Regions from separate parts of the Aquabacter albus genome, predicted to be linked through region 2. Evidence: riboswitches for the same ligand, from Rfam matches in the RefSeq annotation. Region 2 holds a riboswitch; the other holds the start of a gene.
What was found. A riboswitch is a leader RNA that binds a small molecule or an ion and turns the genes downstream of it on or off. The one in region 2 is predicted to bind thiamine pyrophosphate.
Positions count from the first base shown of each region.

Region 1 (7,849 bases), on a different contig from region 2:
AGGCGAGGCCCTGGGGCACGTCATTGTGGAGCGCGATGGCCTCCTCAAGGGTGCTGTAGCGCAGCACATAGAGGATGGGCGCGAAGGTCTCAGCCTTCACGACGTCGGTCTGCCCGGGCATCTCCACGAGGGCGGGCCGCACATAATAGGCATTGGGCGCCGCGTCCGCCCCCACGCGCTCCCCGCCGGTGACATGGCCGCCATCGGCGCGGGCCGCCTGGAGCGCGCGCTCCATTCCGGCAAAGGCATCGCGGTCGATCAGCGGGCCGACCAGGGTTCCTGCCGCGCGCGGATCGCCCACCGTCACGGAGCCATAGGCCCGCCGCAAACGTGGGACGATCGTCTCATAAACGCTGTCATGGACCATCAACCGCCGCAGCGTGGTGCAGCGCTGGCCGGCGGTGCCCATGGCGGCGAAGGCGACGGCGCGCAGGGTCAGATCGAGGTCCGCCGAGGGGCAGACGATGACACCATTATTCCCACCCAGCTCCAGGATGGCTTTCGCGAACCGCTCCGCAAGGCGCGGCGCCACCGCGCGGCCCATGGCGGTAGAGCCGGTGGCGGAGACGATGGGGATGCGGGGGTCGGCGACGATCTTCTCGCCAGCGCCGCGCCCGCCCAGGATCAGTGTGGAGAGGCCTTCCGGCGCATCGCCGAAGCGCGCCGCCGCGCGCGCGAACAGGGCCTGCACGGCGAGCGCCGTCAGCGGGGTCTTCTCGGACGGCTTCCACACCACCGCATCGCCGCAGACGAAAGCAAGCGCCGCATTCCAGGACCAGACCGCCACTGGAAAGTTGAATGCGCTGATCACGCCCACTACGCCGGCGGGATGCCACGTCTCCATCATGCGGTGGTCGGGGCGCTCGGTGGAGATGGTGAGGCCGTGGAGCTGGCGCGACAGGCCGGCGGCGAAATCGCAGATGTCGATCATCTCCTGCACCTCGCCGAGGCCCTCGGAGAGGATCTTGCCCGCTTCCAGCGTGACGAGCCGGCCGAGATCGGCCTTGGCGGCGCGCAATTCCTCGCCCAGCAGCCGCACCAGCTCCCCCCGCCGCGGGGCGGGCACAGTGCGCCATTTCAGGAAAGCGGAATGGGCCTTGCCGATGGCCTCGGTGACGTCGGGCGTTTCCGTGAGCCGCGCGACCTCTTCCCCGGTCAGCGGCGAGCGCGCGGAGAGGCTGCCGCCGTCGAGAGCCTGCGCCGGCACGCCGAGGCGCTCAAGGAGCGAACGGGCTTCCTTGGCCACGCTGGCGGCATGGGTCAGATCCAGCACAGGAGGGCGCTCCCAGGTTCGTTTTGCCATGCAATACGGGCATTTGCGCCGTGCCCGATGCGTCGGCGGGCACATTACGACCTTCGCGCACGGGGGCCAATCGGTGTTGTTGGCGACGCCGCCCCTGCCAGCGGATTGTCATCCCCGGACTTGATCCGGGGATCTCCCGCCGTAACGCAAAGATGCCCGGATCAAGTCCGGGCATGACGGCTCCGGAAGAACCTAAATCACCACAATGGCGACATCTCCGCCTCGCCGCGCAGCTCAGCCAGCCGGCGCGCCGTGCCGGGCGAGACGCCGTCCGGCAGGGCCCGGAGCGCGAAGAAGCCCATCTCCGCGATCTCGAAATTCGGCTTCGGCACCTCCCCGCAGACGAAACCCGTCACCCGGTAGCAGGCCACATGGTCGCGCTTGCCGAATCGGGCGTTGAAATAGAGGCCGAGAAGCAGAAGCGGCCCGGTGGCGGAGACGTTGGTCTCCTCCAGCAGCTCGCGCCGCGCCGCATCCTCCGTGGTCTCGCCCACATCGACCCCGCCCCCCGGCAAATGCCAGCCGGGGGCGTAGCCGTGGCGGACCAGAAGCACGCGCTCGTCCCCATCGAGGACGATGGTGCGGACGCCGAGGGTTAGGCCGTGGGTGACACGGCGAATAAGGGGGCGGAAGGGCAACATGCCTCCCTTATACCCTCCGCATCGTGGCGAAATCAGCCTTTGGCGGCCAGCGCCTCGGCCTCGATGGCCTCGGCCCGTTGAAAGGCGGGGCGCGCCACGCATCGTGCCGAATAATCCTCAAGGATGGGGTGGTCCTTGATCACCTTCAGGAGCTCGATGCCGTACCAGATGTCGCTGCCGAGCATCACGTCGGCCGCGCTGAAACGATCTCCCAGCACCCAGGGGCCGGGCGAGATAAGGTTTTCCACCACATCCATCACGCGGTCGAATGAGCCCCAGCCGGCGGCGCGGGAGGGAATCTCCACTTTCGCCATCCGCTCCACGAAGGCGGCCTCCAGGCAGGCGGCGTCGAAGAACATCCAGTGCAGATAGCGCCCGCGCGCGGGATCGCCGATGGGCGGGGCGAGATTCGCCTCGGGGGCGAGGTCCGCCACATAGGCGCAGATGGCCCCGCTTTCGGCCATCTTCGCCTCACCATGCTCCAGCGCGGGCACCTTCATCATGGGGTTGATGGCGCGGTAGCGCTCGGTTTGCAGCGACCCGTCGTTGATGTCGACCAACTCGCGCTCATAGGGAATGCCGGCCTCCTCCATCATCCAGAGCGTGCGGAAGGCGCGGGTGTGCGGGGCCCAATAGAGTTTCATGCGCGGCATCTCCTCCTGAATACAGATCGGAACATAACAAGAACATTACTCTACGGCAACGGGCTTGGCGGCCCTTTGGCGCGGTTCCCCTTGCCGTCTCAGAAGAGAGCGGCGATAATAACTGGACGGCCTGGGGTGCCATGCATAATGCATGGCTGAGATCATACCCATCGAACCTGTCTGGATCATGCCAGCGTAGGGAGGAGCCGATGAGCGAGAGCTTATCGCCCCCATCTATTGTGAAGTCCCGTCCCACCATCGCCATTGTCGGCGCGGGGGTGGTCGGCCTTGCCATCGGCTGGCGGCTCGCGGAAGCGGGCTGCCGGGTGGACATTTTTGATTCCGGCAAGGCCGGCATGGGCGCGAGCCATGCCGCCGCCGGCATGCTTGCCGCCTGCGCCGAGGCCGAGCCCGGCGAGGAGACGCTGCTCGACCTCAACCGCGAGAGCCAGCGCCTCTGGCCCGCCTTCGCCGCCGAGCTGGAAGCGGCCTCGGGCCTCAAGGTGGACCTGCGGGAGAGCGGCACCCTTGTGGTCGCCCTCACCGCCGACGATGCGGCAAAACTCCGCCACCAGCACGCCTTCCAGAAGAAACTGGGCCTGCCGGTGGAATGGCTCACCGCCGCCGAGGCGCGGCGCCGCGAGCCCCATCTCGCCACCCAGCTTGCAGGCGCGCTCTGGTGCCCCGAGGACCATCAGGTGGACAACCGAAAGGTCGCCGCCGCCCTGAAGGCGGCCGCTCTGAAGGCCGGCGTGCTGCTCCATGAGGATGCGCCGGTCACCAAGGTCGAGACCGCCTCCAGCCGCCGCGGGGTCATGGTGGGCGGCGAACTGCACAAGGCGGACATCATCGTGCTCGCCGCCGGCGCATGGTCGCGCGGGGTGGACATCGCCCCCGTGGCGCCTCTGCCCGTGCGCCCCATCAAGGGCCAGATGCTGGCGCTCCAGATGGATCCGGCCAATCCGGTCCTCGATCATGTGCTGTGGGGGCCGGGCACCTATATGGTTCCCCGGAGAGACGGTCGTCTCATTATCGGCGCGACCGTGGAGGAGAAGGGCTTCGACACGCAGCTCACCGCCGGCGGGCAGCTTGCGCTGCTCACCCATGCCTGGCGGGCGCTGCCCACCATCGAGGAGCTGCCCATCATCGAGCAATGGGTGGGCTTCCGCCCCGGCAGCCGGGACGATGCGCCCATCCTGGGCCCGAGCGAAGTGGAGGGGCTCGTCTATGCCACCGGCCACCACCGCAACGGCATCCTCCTTCTGCCGGTGACGGCGAAGGTGATGGCCGAACTTATCCTCGAAGGCCGGCTCGACCCGCTGGCCGCCCCCTTCGGCGCGGACCGGTTCCGCCCGCGCGCCGCGGCGGAGTAGGCCATGCAGACCACCCTCCTCGATCTGCGCGTGAACGGCGCGCCCGAAGCTCTGGACGTTGCCACCATCGCCGACCTTCTCGACGCCAAGGGCGTCGATCCCGCCCGCAAGGGCATCGCCGTGGCGCTGAATGGTGCCGTGGTGCCGCGTGCCCGCTGGGCCGAGCAGCAACTCGCCGCTGGCGACACCATCGAGATCATCCAGGCCAGGCAGGGCGGTTGAGACCCTGCTGAAAGACAAGACATGACTTCCTTTTCCGATCCCCTCGTCATCGCCGGCCGCAGCTTCACTTCGCGGCTTTTCCTCGGCACCGCCGGCTACCCCAACCAGAAGGTGTTCCTCGACGCGCTGGAGGCGTCCGGCTCCGAGATGGCCACGGCCTCCATCCGCCGTATCAGCCTTGCGAGCTATGAGGAGAGCCTGACCGACCTCCTCACCGGCCGCGTTCACATCCTGCCCAACACCGCCGGCTGCCAGACCGCCAAGGACGCCGTCCTCACTGCCGAACTGGCGCGCGAGGCGCTGGAGACCAACTGGGTGAAGCTGGAGGTGATCGGCGATCGCGAGCTGCTCTATCCCAATGTGGAGGAGCTGCTCAAAGCCACCGAGGAGCTGGTCAATCGCGGCTTCGTGGTGCTGCCTTATTGCAATGACGACCCCGTCACCTGCCAGAAGCTGGCGGATCTCGGCGCCGCCACCGTGATGCCGCTTGGCTCCATGATCGGCTCGGGCCTCGGCATCGCCAACCCGCACATGATCGAATTGATCTGCGCCCGCTCCCCGGTGCCGGTGGTGCTGGATGCGGGCATCGGCACGGCTTCCGACGCCGCGCTCGCCATGGAGCTGGGCTGCGCGGCGGTGCTGCTCAATACCGCGGTGTCCAGGGCGCACGATCCCGTGCGCATGGCCGCCGCCTTTCGGCACGCGGTGGACGGCGGGCGCCTCGCGCGGCTCTCCGGGCGCATCCCGAAGAAGCTCCACGCCGAGGCGTCGAGCCCTGAATTCGGGCTGGTGGGCACCTGAGCGTCATCCTCCCTTGGACCGGGCCGGATAGGAAAGCCCCCGGACGGAATGACTGAGGAACGGAAAACATGATGGTGAGAACGGCCCTCGCATGGGCCTTTGCGGCTATCTCCGCCTTCGCAGTTTCCCAGAGCGCCTTTGCGCAGGCTGTGGCCGTGCCCGCCCCCATGATGCTTGGCCGATGGGTGATGGCGCCCGGCGGGACGGCGCCCACGGGCGACGCGCTGAAAAAGCTGTGTGCGGCGCCTCGCACTTACATAGAGGTGACGCCGCCGACGATCCGCGAGGTCACCCCCAAGGCCAAGATCGCGTGCGACATGCCGGCTTGGACCCAGACCGGCCCGGGGCGCTTCTCCGCCCGGATGGCCGCATGCACCCCTGCGCCGAAGGCGGGCGGGAAAGAGGTCACGGTCGAGCTGAAGGGGATGGCGCTGATGCTCTACAACGGCACCCTCTTCGCCATGTGCCCCACGGGTCCCTGACCTCGCCCCGCGCGGCCATCAGACCTGCTTCGGCAACGGCTCGATGGGCGCGACGCCGGAGACGAGGCACGGGGAGAAGAAGAGATAGCCGCGCCATGCGCCGTGCAGGGTGCGCACCATCACCAGGAGCCAGAAGGCGGCGAGGCAGACGATGAGGACGCCGCCTATCACGGAAAAGAGCGGGAGATGGGTCGCCCGCGCCAGCGCCAGGGTGGCGAGCGAATAGACGCCGAGCGGGAAGGTGAAGGCCCACCAGCCGATATTGAACGGCATCCCCTCGCGCACGTAACGGATCGTCTTCAACACGGCCAGCATCAGCCACCAGGCGCCATAGCCCCACAGGATGGTGCCGCCGACGATGCCGATGCCCAGGCCCACATCCCCCATGGCCGGCATGCCTTGCGCCGTGAATATGGCGGGCGCGTTGAAGCCGAACAGCAGAAGGCCGAGCGCGCCGGTGCCGATGGGGCCAAGGGCGAGCCAGGAGGAGGCCGCCATCTCGCGCGCCGGCAGCTTGTAGAGGATGAGGCGCAGCAGCAGGATCACCAGGATGCTCATGGCGACGGGCACCGAGAAGGCCCACAGCGCATAGCTGATGATATGCACGTTGTAGCCCTCGACCGGGCCGAGATGGGACACGAGGAGCGCGCCGCTCGCCGCTGCCACCTCCGCCGCCACGATGGGCAGCAGCCAGACCGCGGTCATCTTCTCCAGGCTGTGCTCCTGGCGGGTGAACATGAGGAACGGGATCAGCAGGCCGCAGGCCACCGCCATGGCCACATCCGCCCACCACAGCACATGGGCGATCTCCAGCGCCGTGTCTCCCCACATGGGGATGCCGAAGGCGACAAAGCCGTTGATGATGGTGGCGAGCCCCATGGGGATGGTGCCGAAGAACATGGACACCACTGGGTGCTGGAAGATGCGCCTCGCGCCGTCGAAGAAGAAGATCCAGCGCGCCGCATACATGCAGCTGAACAGGATGAAGAGGGCGATATTCATCAGCCACAGCGCGCGGCCCACATCGTGGAGAACCGGGATCTCCAGCGGGAACTGGTTGAGGGCCAAGGCGAGCACGCCCGTGCCCATGGTGGCGCCGAACCAGTTGGGCGTGAACTGGCGGACCATTTCCTTCAGGTCGCCGGCCGGAGCAGGGCCGGGCGGCGAGACGAGCGAGACGGTATCGGCCACGATGAAATTCCCCGCAATGACGGTCGGCCACCGGCGCCGACACCCCGCCATCCCTCCTTACCTCGGATCTGCCGCGACGACACCAGCATAGTCGCGGCATGGCTGACCCGCATGGACGGAAAGGAGGGCCTGCCGCACTATGGCGGCGTTCCGCTCCCGGCTGTTCGGCGACCTTCCCGATGCTCCCCTCCCCGCCCCTCCTCCTCATCACCGACCGCTCCCAGGCAAAGGGCGAGCTTTTGGCCGTTGCCGGCGCGGCGCTGGCGGGGGGCGTGCGCTGGATCAGCGTGCGGGAGAAGGACCTGCCGGACGAGGAGCAAGCGGCGCTCGCCGCCGGCATTCGGGTGCTGGCGGCGCCGTTCGATGCGCTGGTGACCCTCCATGGCAGCGCCGACCTTGCCGCGCATGCGGCGGTGGACGGCGTGCACCTGCCGGCCGGAGCGGACGCAGCGGCGGCGCGCGCGCGGCTGGGCAAGGCGGCGCTCGTGGGGCAATCCATCCATTCTGTGGAGGAGGCGACGGCCGCCGATCCGGCCGTGCTCGATTATGTGGTGGCCGGCCCCGCCTTCGAGACGGCGTCGAAGCCCGGCTATGGGCCGGCGCTGGAGGAGGCGGGATTGGCGCGCCTCGTATCCGCCTGCCGCGTGCCGCTGCTGGCGCTGGGCGGCATCGATGCGTCGACGCTGCCCCGCTGCAAGGCTGCGGGGGTGGCGGGTGGCGCGGTCATGGGCGGGGTGATGCGGGCGGCGGACCCGGAAGCGGAAATGCGGGGGCTGGTGGAGGCGTGGGGGGTGTAAAGGGGCGTTACCTTGGATGCCGTCATCCCCGGACTTGATCCGGGGATCTCTCTCCACTCCGGGAGATGCCCGGGTCAAGCCCGGGCATGACAGGCCTCTCTAGGAAATCACCACAGATTGAGCGTGGCCCGGGCCTCTTCCGACATGCGCCCCTGGTCCCAGGGCGGGTCGAAGGTCACGTCCACGGTCACACCGCCAATGCCCTCCACGGAGGCCACCGCATTCTCGATCATGCCGGGAAGCTCGGCGGCGGACGGGCAGTTGGGGGTGGTGAGCGTCATCTCAACGGCCACCGAGCGGTCGTCGGCGATGTCCACCTTGTAGATGAGGCCGAGCTCGTAGATGTCCACCGGGATTTCCGGATCGTAGACGGTCTTCAGCGCGGCGACGATGTC
Region 1 is NZ_JBDZDT010000002.1:698,429-706,277, reverse strand. It holds gene amaB (L-piperidine-6-carboxylate dehydrogenase) at 1-1,246, opposite strand, end outside; gene ABLE91_RS06440 (NUDIX domain-containing protein) at 1,501-1,944, opposite strand; gene ABLE91_RS06435 (glutathione S-transferase family protein) at 1,977-2,588, opposite strand; TPP riboswitch at 2,710-2,809, shown strand; gene thiO (glycine oxidase ThiO) at 2,798-3,961, shown strand; gene thiS (sulfur carrier protein ThiS) at 3,965-4,183, shown strand; gene ABLE91_RS06420 (thiazole synthase) at 4,205-4,984, shown strand; gene ABLE91_RS06415 (hypothetical protein) at 5,053-5,466, shown strand; gene ABLE91_RS06410 (TDT family transporter) at 5,485-6,657, opposite strand; gene ABLE91_RS06405 (thiamine phosphate synthase) at 6,837-7,454, shown strand; gene ABLE91_RS06400 (SUF system Fe-S cluster assembly protein) at 7,562-7,849, opposite strand, start outside.
Region 1: it holds a riboswitch for thiamine pyrophosphate, as region 2 does, so the genes downstream of both, thiO (glycine oxidase ThiO) here and ABLE91_RS21435 (LuxE/PaaK family acyltransferase) in region 2, are expected to answer to the same signal.

Region 2 (7,849 bases):
CGCCTGGACGAAGGAGCGCGACACCGCCTGGCGCAAGACCGCGTGAGCCTCGGCGGGATTTAGCCTCGCTCCTTCCGGCCCCGAGCAGAAGGTTGCGAACTTCCGACAATGGATCTCGCGAGCCGCTGCGGAATGACACCTGCACATGAATGGAGGCTGAAAAGTCATTTGCACCGTGCAGCGCAAGTCCATATCCCAGGCAGGATCTTCATTCCCGCTTGAGGCGGTTACCCGGAGCGCAAAGGTGAATACGGAAGGATCGTCGGCGGAGAAGGCGCTGAGGGTGGGCATCGCCGGGCTCGGCGCGATCGGCAAGGCGGTGGCGGAGCGCCTGATCCAGGGCATGCCCGGCCTGCGCCTGTCTGCCATTGCCACGCGGAGCACGGCGGCGGCAGAGCAGTTCCTCGGCGAACGCCGTGCGCGGGCGACGCTCACCGACCTCGCGGGATTGCCGCCGCTCTGCGATGTCATCGTCGAGGCCTTGCCCGCGTCCGCATTCGACGCGGTTGCCGAACCGGCGCTGCGGGCGGGGCGCACGCTCGTCGTCATCAGCGTCGGCGCGCTGCTGACGCGCCCTGGACTGGAGGAGGTCGCCGCACGGCACGGCGGGCGCATCGTCGTGCCCACAGGGGCCCTCCTCGGCCTCGATGCCGTGCAGGCCGCCGCGCAGGGCGAGATTCATTCGGTGCGGATGGTCACGCGCAAGCCGCCGCGGGGCCTCGCCGGCGCTCCCTACATTGTCGCGCACAAGATCAGCCTTGACGGGCTCGGCGCGCCGCTCAAGGTCTTTGAAGGCACCGCAAGGGATGCGGTGGTGGGCTTCCCTGCCAACGTCAATGTGGTGGCCGCGCTCAGCCTCGCCGGGATCGGGCCGGACCGCACCGTGATCGAGATCTGGGCCGACCCTGCGCTTGAGCGCAACCACCATGCCATCTCCGTGGACAGCGACAGCGCGTCCTTCTCCATGGAGATCGCCAACATCCCGTCGGAGAATCCGAAGACCGGCCGCATCACGGCGCTGAGCGTGATCGCCGCCCTCAGCAAGCTTCAGGCGCCGATCAGCGTCGGCACCTGAAGTTCACGCCAGGGCGCGACGCGCGATCTCCGCGCGCTGCGCCTTGCCGTTCCGAGTCAGCCTCAGCGCCGGGGTGTCCGCTGGCCTCCGCATCGTGCCAAGCTATAGAGTGGCTCCGACAGACCTCAGGAGCCCGTTGCATGCGTGCCGTTTTCGTGGATGCCAGCCCGACGCTTGCGGATGTCATGGACCGTCTCCATCGCGCCGGCGACCCGCCCATGACCGTGCATCGCGACCCGGACGTGACGCCGGCGGAGCTGCCCGCGGTTCTCGACGGCGCGCAGATCGCCGTGATCGACCACACCGCCTTGCCGACCGGGATCGCACGCCAATGCGCCGGGCTGAAGCATGTGGTGTTTCTCGGCACCGGTGCCCGAAGCTACATGAACCCCGAGGAACTGGCGGCGCTCGGCATCTCCGTCCACCTCATCAAGGGCTATGGCGACACCGCCGTGGCCGAGTGCACCTTCGCGCTCATGTGGGCGTCGGCCAAGGGCCTTGCCAAAATGGATCGGGGCGTGCGCGCGGGACGTTGGCTGCGCACCGATGGTGTTCAGCTCACGGGCAAGACGCTGGGTCTCATCGGCGTCGGCGGCATCGGGGGCGAGATGGCGCGCCTCGCCCTCGGCGCGGGCATGCGGGTGCTCGCCTGGAACCGCTCGCCCAGGGATTTTCCCAACGTACAGTTCGTGTCCCTGGAGGAACTGCTGGCGGAAAGCCACGTGGTGTCCATGCACCTCCTGCTCAGCGACGAGACCCGCGGCTTCCTCTCCGCCGCCCGCATCGCCGATATGCGGCCGGGCGTTATCTTGGTGAACACCGCCCGCGGCGCCTTGATCGACGAGGAGGCCCTGGTTGCGGCGCTGAGGTCCGGGCACGTGGGACATGCGGGCCTGGACGTCTTCGTCACCGAACCGCTGCCGGCGGACCATCCGTTCACGACCCTCGACAACGTGACGCTCTCGGCCCATTCGGCCTTTCGCACGCCTGAGGCCAGCGACAACCTCATAGAGGCGGCCCTGGTGCACTGCCGCCGCATCAGCGCAGAGGCGTGAGAACAAACCTGCATTTGCCCGCTCCACTTGACAACGCGCCATATGAACCGCCACCTAGCCGGGTTCCCAGGGGGGCCTCGCGAGGAGGCTGAGATTCCGCCGGCTCGGACTTCAGGTCCCGGCAACGCGGTGACCCTACGAACCTGATCCGGATCATGCCGGCGTAGGGATGCGGGACAGGCGGCCGAAGGGCCCTGATTCCAGCTGCGCTCATGGTCCTTTTGCGATCCACATCCGTTAGGCGGTGCCGGCGGGTCGGGGAGGAGTGGCCGAGGTGACGCAAGCCGAGATCATCGACGCGCTGTTGGCGTTCATCGCGCGTCCGGACGCGCCGGAAGCCGAGTTCGAAGCCATGGCGCTGAAGGTGTTCGCCTATCAGTTCCTGCACAACGAGCCCTATCGCCGCTTCGCCCTCCAGCGCGGCCGCACGCCGCTTTCGGTCCGGCGCTGGCGCGACATCCCGCCGGTCCCGATCACCGCCTTCAAGGACCTGACGCTGAGCTGCACTCCGCCCGAGGCGGCCGAGCGCGTCTTCATGACCAGCGGCACGACGCAGGGCGTTCGCGGCCGCAGCTACCATCCCACGCTCGCCGTCTATGACCGCTCGATGCTGGTCAATTTCCGCCGGCGCTTCATGGGCGGCCGCGAGCGCATGCCCATGGGCATTCTCTTCCCCGACGAGACGGCGCTGCCCAACTCCTCGCTCGCCCATTACCTCGCGCTCGCCCGGCGCGAATGCGGCACGCCCGAAAGCGCGGTCTTCATCGGCGCGGACGGTCTCGACCTTGACCGGCTGCTGCCGGCCCTCGCCCATGCCGAAGCCAGTGGCGAACCTTATGCGCTTCTGGGCGCGAGCTATTCCTTCGTGCCGCTGATGGATGCGCTGGCGGCCCGGGGCCTGCGCTTCGCTTTGCCGGCCGGCAGCCTCATCCTCGACACCGGAGGCTTCAAGGGCCAGTCGCGCGAGCTGGCGCCGGACGAATTCTATGACGGACTCTCGGCGGCTTTCGGCGTGCCGCGCAGCGCCTGCATCAACATGTACGGCATGACCGAATTGAGCACCCAGTTCTACGACGACGGCAATGCGACCGTCCCGCCCGTGAAATCCGGCCCCCACTGGATCCGCAGCCGGGTGGTCGATCCGCTCACCGGCACCGATTTGCCCGGAGGCGAGCGGGGCGTGCTGGTGCATCACGATCTCGCCCATTTCAACTGCGTCTCGGCCATCCTGACCGAGGATGCCGGCGAGATCGTGCCGGGCGGATTCCGCCTGTTCGGCCGGGTCGACGGGGAGGCCTCGAAGGGCTGCTCCGTGGCAGTGGCCGAGTTCCTGGCGGCGGCGCGAGGCTGAAGCGGTGATCGAATATGCCGGCCATCTGCCGGGCTTGAACCGGGACGACGTGCGCTGGCGCCATGTTCGCCATGCCGCCTGGGGCGAGACCGTCGAGATCGCCCTGCCGGAGCTGGACGAGACGCAGGCGCAGGCGCTTTGCGAGCGCGTGCGCGCAGGTGCCCGCGCCCGTCTTCGGCGGATGGAGATCGCGCGCATCGTGGCCGCGATCGATGCGGCGGTCGCCCGCCTGCTCGACCGGCAGCACCCGCTGCGCCGCAAGGCCGAGGATCTTCTCCCTGTTGTCACGGGCTATGACCGGGAAACGGTGCGCCTCGGCCTCACCAGCTATCTCAAGACCTTCCGCAAGCCGCAGCTCCTGCGCTTCCTGGCCGAGGACTTCCCCAATCCCGGCGTGCTCGATGGCTTCCAGCCGGCGACCAAGGGGGGTTTCCTGCGCGCCCAGGGCCCGGATCTGCTGCTGCATATCTGGGCCGGCAATGTCCCGGCTTTGCCGCTCTGGAGCCTGATCTGCGGGCTTCTGGTCAAGGCCGGCACGGTGGGCAAGCTCGCATCCGCCGAACCGCTCATGGCCGGCTGGTTCGCCAGCCTGATCGCCGAGATCGATCCGGAACTCGGCGAATGCCTCGCCATCGTCTGGTGGAAGGGCGGGGAGGAAGCGGGCGAAGCGACCTTCCTGCGCGCGGCCGACACGGTGATGGCCTATGGAAGCAACGCAACGCTCACGGCCCTTCGCGCAAAGCTGCCCGTCACCACGCGCTTCCTGCCGCACGGCCACAAGATCGGCTTCGGCGTGATCGCGCGCGCGGCGCTCGACAGCCGCAAAGCCATGATGCTCGCGCGCCTCGCGGCCCATGATGTCGCCCGCTACGAGCAGCAGGGCTGCTACTCCCCCCAATTGCTCTTCGTGGGGCGCGGCGGGCCGGTGGCGCCGGGCGAATTTGCCCGCTATGTCGCCCATGAGCTGGCCGCCCTCGCCCATCGCCATCCACGCCGCGGGCTTTCGCCCGAGGAGGCCGCATCCCTCGCCGCATGGCGGGGCACGCAGGAGCTGCGCGCGCTTGATGGCGGGGCGGAGCTTTTCGGCGAACCGGCCGATCCCTGGGCCGTGGTCCATGTGGAGACGCCCGAAGCCCTGGCCCCGACGGGGCTCAATCGCACGCTGAAGCTGGTTTCCGTCGACAGCCTCGATGCTGTCCCGGCCCTCGTCGCGCCGTACCGGACTTTCCTGCAGACCGCCGGCATCGCGGCGCCGCCGACCGAACTCTTCAGGCTCGCAGCGCAGCTCGGCGAGGTGGGCGTCACACGCATTGCCGCGCTCGGCCGCATGACCGCACCGGAAGCCGGCTGGCACCATGACGGCCGTTTCAGCCTGCTGGACCTCGTCACCATGACCGAGATCGAGCACAGCGCCGAGGCGGCGGCGGAAGGGTTCGCGCCCTATGTCGATTGACCCGTCCGCATCCGGCTTCGTCACCATCGACAGTGCCCGTTATCGCTATGGCGGCGTGGGCCCGGCGATCGTCGACGGCATCGACTGGACCATCCCGCGCGGCGCGATCCATTGCCTGCTCGGCCGCAGCGGCTGCGGCAAGACCACGCTGCTCAAGCTCGCCGCCGGCCTCCTCCTGCCGGATGAAGGCACGATCCGCATCGGCGGCGAGACGCTGCGCGGCCCCGGAGCGCGCATCGGCTTCGTCTTCCAGGCCCCGACCCTGCTCGCGTGGCTGAGCACGCTCGACAATGTGCTTCTGCCCCTCTCGCTGAAGCGCCGCCCCACGGCGGCCGACCGCGCTGCGGCGCTCGATCTGCTCGCGCTCGTCGGACTGGCGGACCACGCCGCGCGCCGGCCCTTCGAGCTTTCCGGCGGGCAGCAGAGCCGCGTCGCCGTGGCGCGCGCGTTGATCGGCGAACCGGACCTACTGCTGCTCGACGAGCCCTTCGCCGCGCTGGATGCCCTGACGCGCGAGGACTTGCAGGACGACCTCCTCCGGCTCTGCGCGCTGCGCGGCACGACGGCGCTGTTTGTCACCCATGATATCGCCGAGGCGGTCTATCTCGCCGACACGGTGGCGGTGATGGCGGCGGGCCGCCTCGTCCATGCGCGCACAATCGAGCTATCCCGCCCCCGCCACCGCGACATGCGCTATGCGGCCGCTTTCGCGGCGGCCTGCCAGGAGCTGCGCGGAGCCATGGACGAGAGGCTGGCGGCATGAAGGCGCGCCTGCCCTCCGCGCTGCTGCTCGTGGCGCTCATCGCCGCCTGGGAGGCATGGTGCCGGCTGGGTGCCGTGCCGGCGCTCGTCCTGCCTCCGCCATCCGCCGTCCTCGCCACGCTGTGGGGCGAGATCGTCTCGGGCCGGCTCTGGCCGCATCTCGCCGTCACGGCGGCGGAGATGGCGCTGGGCCTCGGCATCGGCGCGGCCGTCGGGCTCGCCATCGGCATCCTGCTTGCGGAAGTCCCTGCCCTCAGCCGCCTGCTGCGGCCCTATGTGCTGGCGAGCCAGCTCGTGCCCAAGCTCGCGCTCGGGCCGCTTTTCATCATCTGGTTCGGCTTTGGCATGACGCCGACTGTGGTCATCACGGCGCTGATCTGCTTCTTCCCGCTGATGGAGAATACGCTGACCGGCCTTGGCGAGGTGGATCCCGCCCGGCGCGAGCTCTTCCGCATGCTGGGAGCGAGCCGCCTCCAGACCTTGTTGCGCCTCAAGCTGCCGGCGGCGCTGCCGGTCATCATGGCGGGCCTGCGCGTCACGGTCGTCCTCGCGCTCGTCGGCGCCGTGGTGGGCGAGTTCATCGGGGGGCGGGCGGGCCTCGGCGCCTCCATCATCGCCGCCCAGAGCGTGATGGATTCGAGCCTGATGTTCGCGCTGTTCATCGTGATCACCGCACTCGGAATGCTGCTCTACGAGGCGGTGCGCGCCCTGGAGCGCCGGGTGCTCCATCGCTTCTCGAAAGGCTAGATCATGCCTGCACCATCCGCCTTGCGCCTTGCCTTCCTCTTCGCCCTGTCGTGGCTCGCTGCCGGGCCGGCGGCCGCCCAGCCGCTCGACAAGGTCACCGTCGCCGGCTGGAGCCAGCCCATCAGCGAGATCACGAACCTGCTGGCGGAGCCGGACAAGGGCTTCTTCAAGGCGAAGGGCATCGCGCTCGACTATGTCCCGGGCACCGGCGGCGGCTCGGCGATCCAGAACATGCTCGCCGGCCAGGCGGACATCGCCTTCACCGACCCGGCCTCGCTCTATCTGGCGCTCGACAAGGGCGAGAAGCTGGTCGCGATCTACAACATCTATCCCCAGAACGTGTTCAACGTGGTCGCGCTGAAGAAAAGCGGCATCCGCTCGGCTGCCGATCTCAAGGGCAAGCGCATCGGCGTCTACAGCCTCTCCAGCGGCACCTTCCAGAACCTCCTGGTGCTGCTGCATCAGGTCGGGCTGAGCGAGAAGGATGTCACCGTCCAAGTGGCCGGCCTCCTTAACTTCGCTCCGCTCATGCAGGAACAGCTCGACGCCACCGCCGCCACCGACACCGGCCTCCTGGTGGCGCGCGCCAAGGGACTGGGCGAGGTCAACGTCATCGAGGTCAAGGATCAGCTGAACCTGCCGAGCGACATCTTCGTCGTCACGCAGGCGACCTACGAGGCGAAGAAGCCGCTTCTCAAACGCTTCCTGGCCGCCTATCGCGATTCCGCCGCCTGGATGATCGCAAACCCACAGGAGGCCGCGCGCATCGCCGTCACCCGCGCCATCAATGGGCGCGACGAAGCGGTCAATCTGGAGATCATCAAGCTGCGAAACCTCGCCAGCGTCTCGCCGACGACCGAACGCGAAGGGCTTGGCCATTTCGATCCCGAGGTGATGCAGAAAGGCGCGGACACCTTTCGAAGCCTCGGCCTGATCAGCCGTCCGCTCGATATGGCGGAGATCGTCAAGAGCGACCTCATTCCGCAGAAGGACGGGACGCCATGAAGTTCCGCGACCGGACCATTCTCGTTACCGGCGCGAGCCGCGGCATCGGCGCTGCGATCGCAAAGGCCTTCGCCACTGAGGGCGGGCTGGTCATCGTCAACTACCTCCACAACGAAGCGGCTGCCGCTTCGGTCGTGGCGGAGTGCCGCCAGCTCGGCGGCGAGGCGCTGGCGGTGGCAGCCGACGTCACCTCTCCTGAAGCCGTGGCGGCGATGGCGGAGCGCATCGGGCAGGAGATCGGTCGGCTCGACGTCGTGGTCAACAATGCCTTCGCGCCCTATCGCTTCGATCCCGACCGGCGCGCCCGCTTCTGGGAAACGCCGTGGGAGGCCTACAGCCAGCAGTTCGACGGCGCGGTGAAGGCCGCCTACACGGTCAGCCGGGCCATGCTGCCGCTGCTC
Region 2 is NZ_JBDZDT010000008.1:262,654-270,502, forward strand. It holds gene ABLE91_RS21420 (LLM class flavin-dependent oxidoreductase) at 1-46, shown strand, start outside; gene ABLE91_RS21425 (aspartate dehydrogenase) at 245-1,075, shown strand; gene ABLE91_RS21430 (NAD(P)-dependent oxidoreductase) at 1,216-2,130, shown strand; TPP riboswitch at 2,189-2,318, shown strand; gene ABLE91_RS21435 (LuxE/PaaK family acyltransferase) at 2,405-3,481, shown strand; gene ABLE91_RS21440 (acyl-CoA reductase) at 3,486-4,934, shown strand; gene ABLE91_RS21445 (ABC transporter ATP-binding protein) at 4,924-5,697, shown strand; gene ABLE91_RS21450 (ABC transporter permease) at 5,694-6,443, shown strand; gene ABLE91_RS21455 (ABC transporter substrate-binding protein) at 6,447-7,448, shown strand; gene ABLE91_RS21460 (SDR family oxidoreductase) at 7,445-7,849, shown strand, end outside.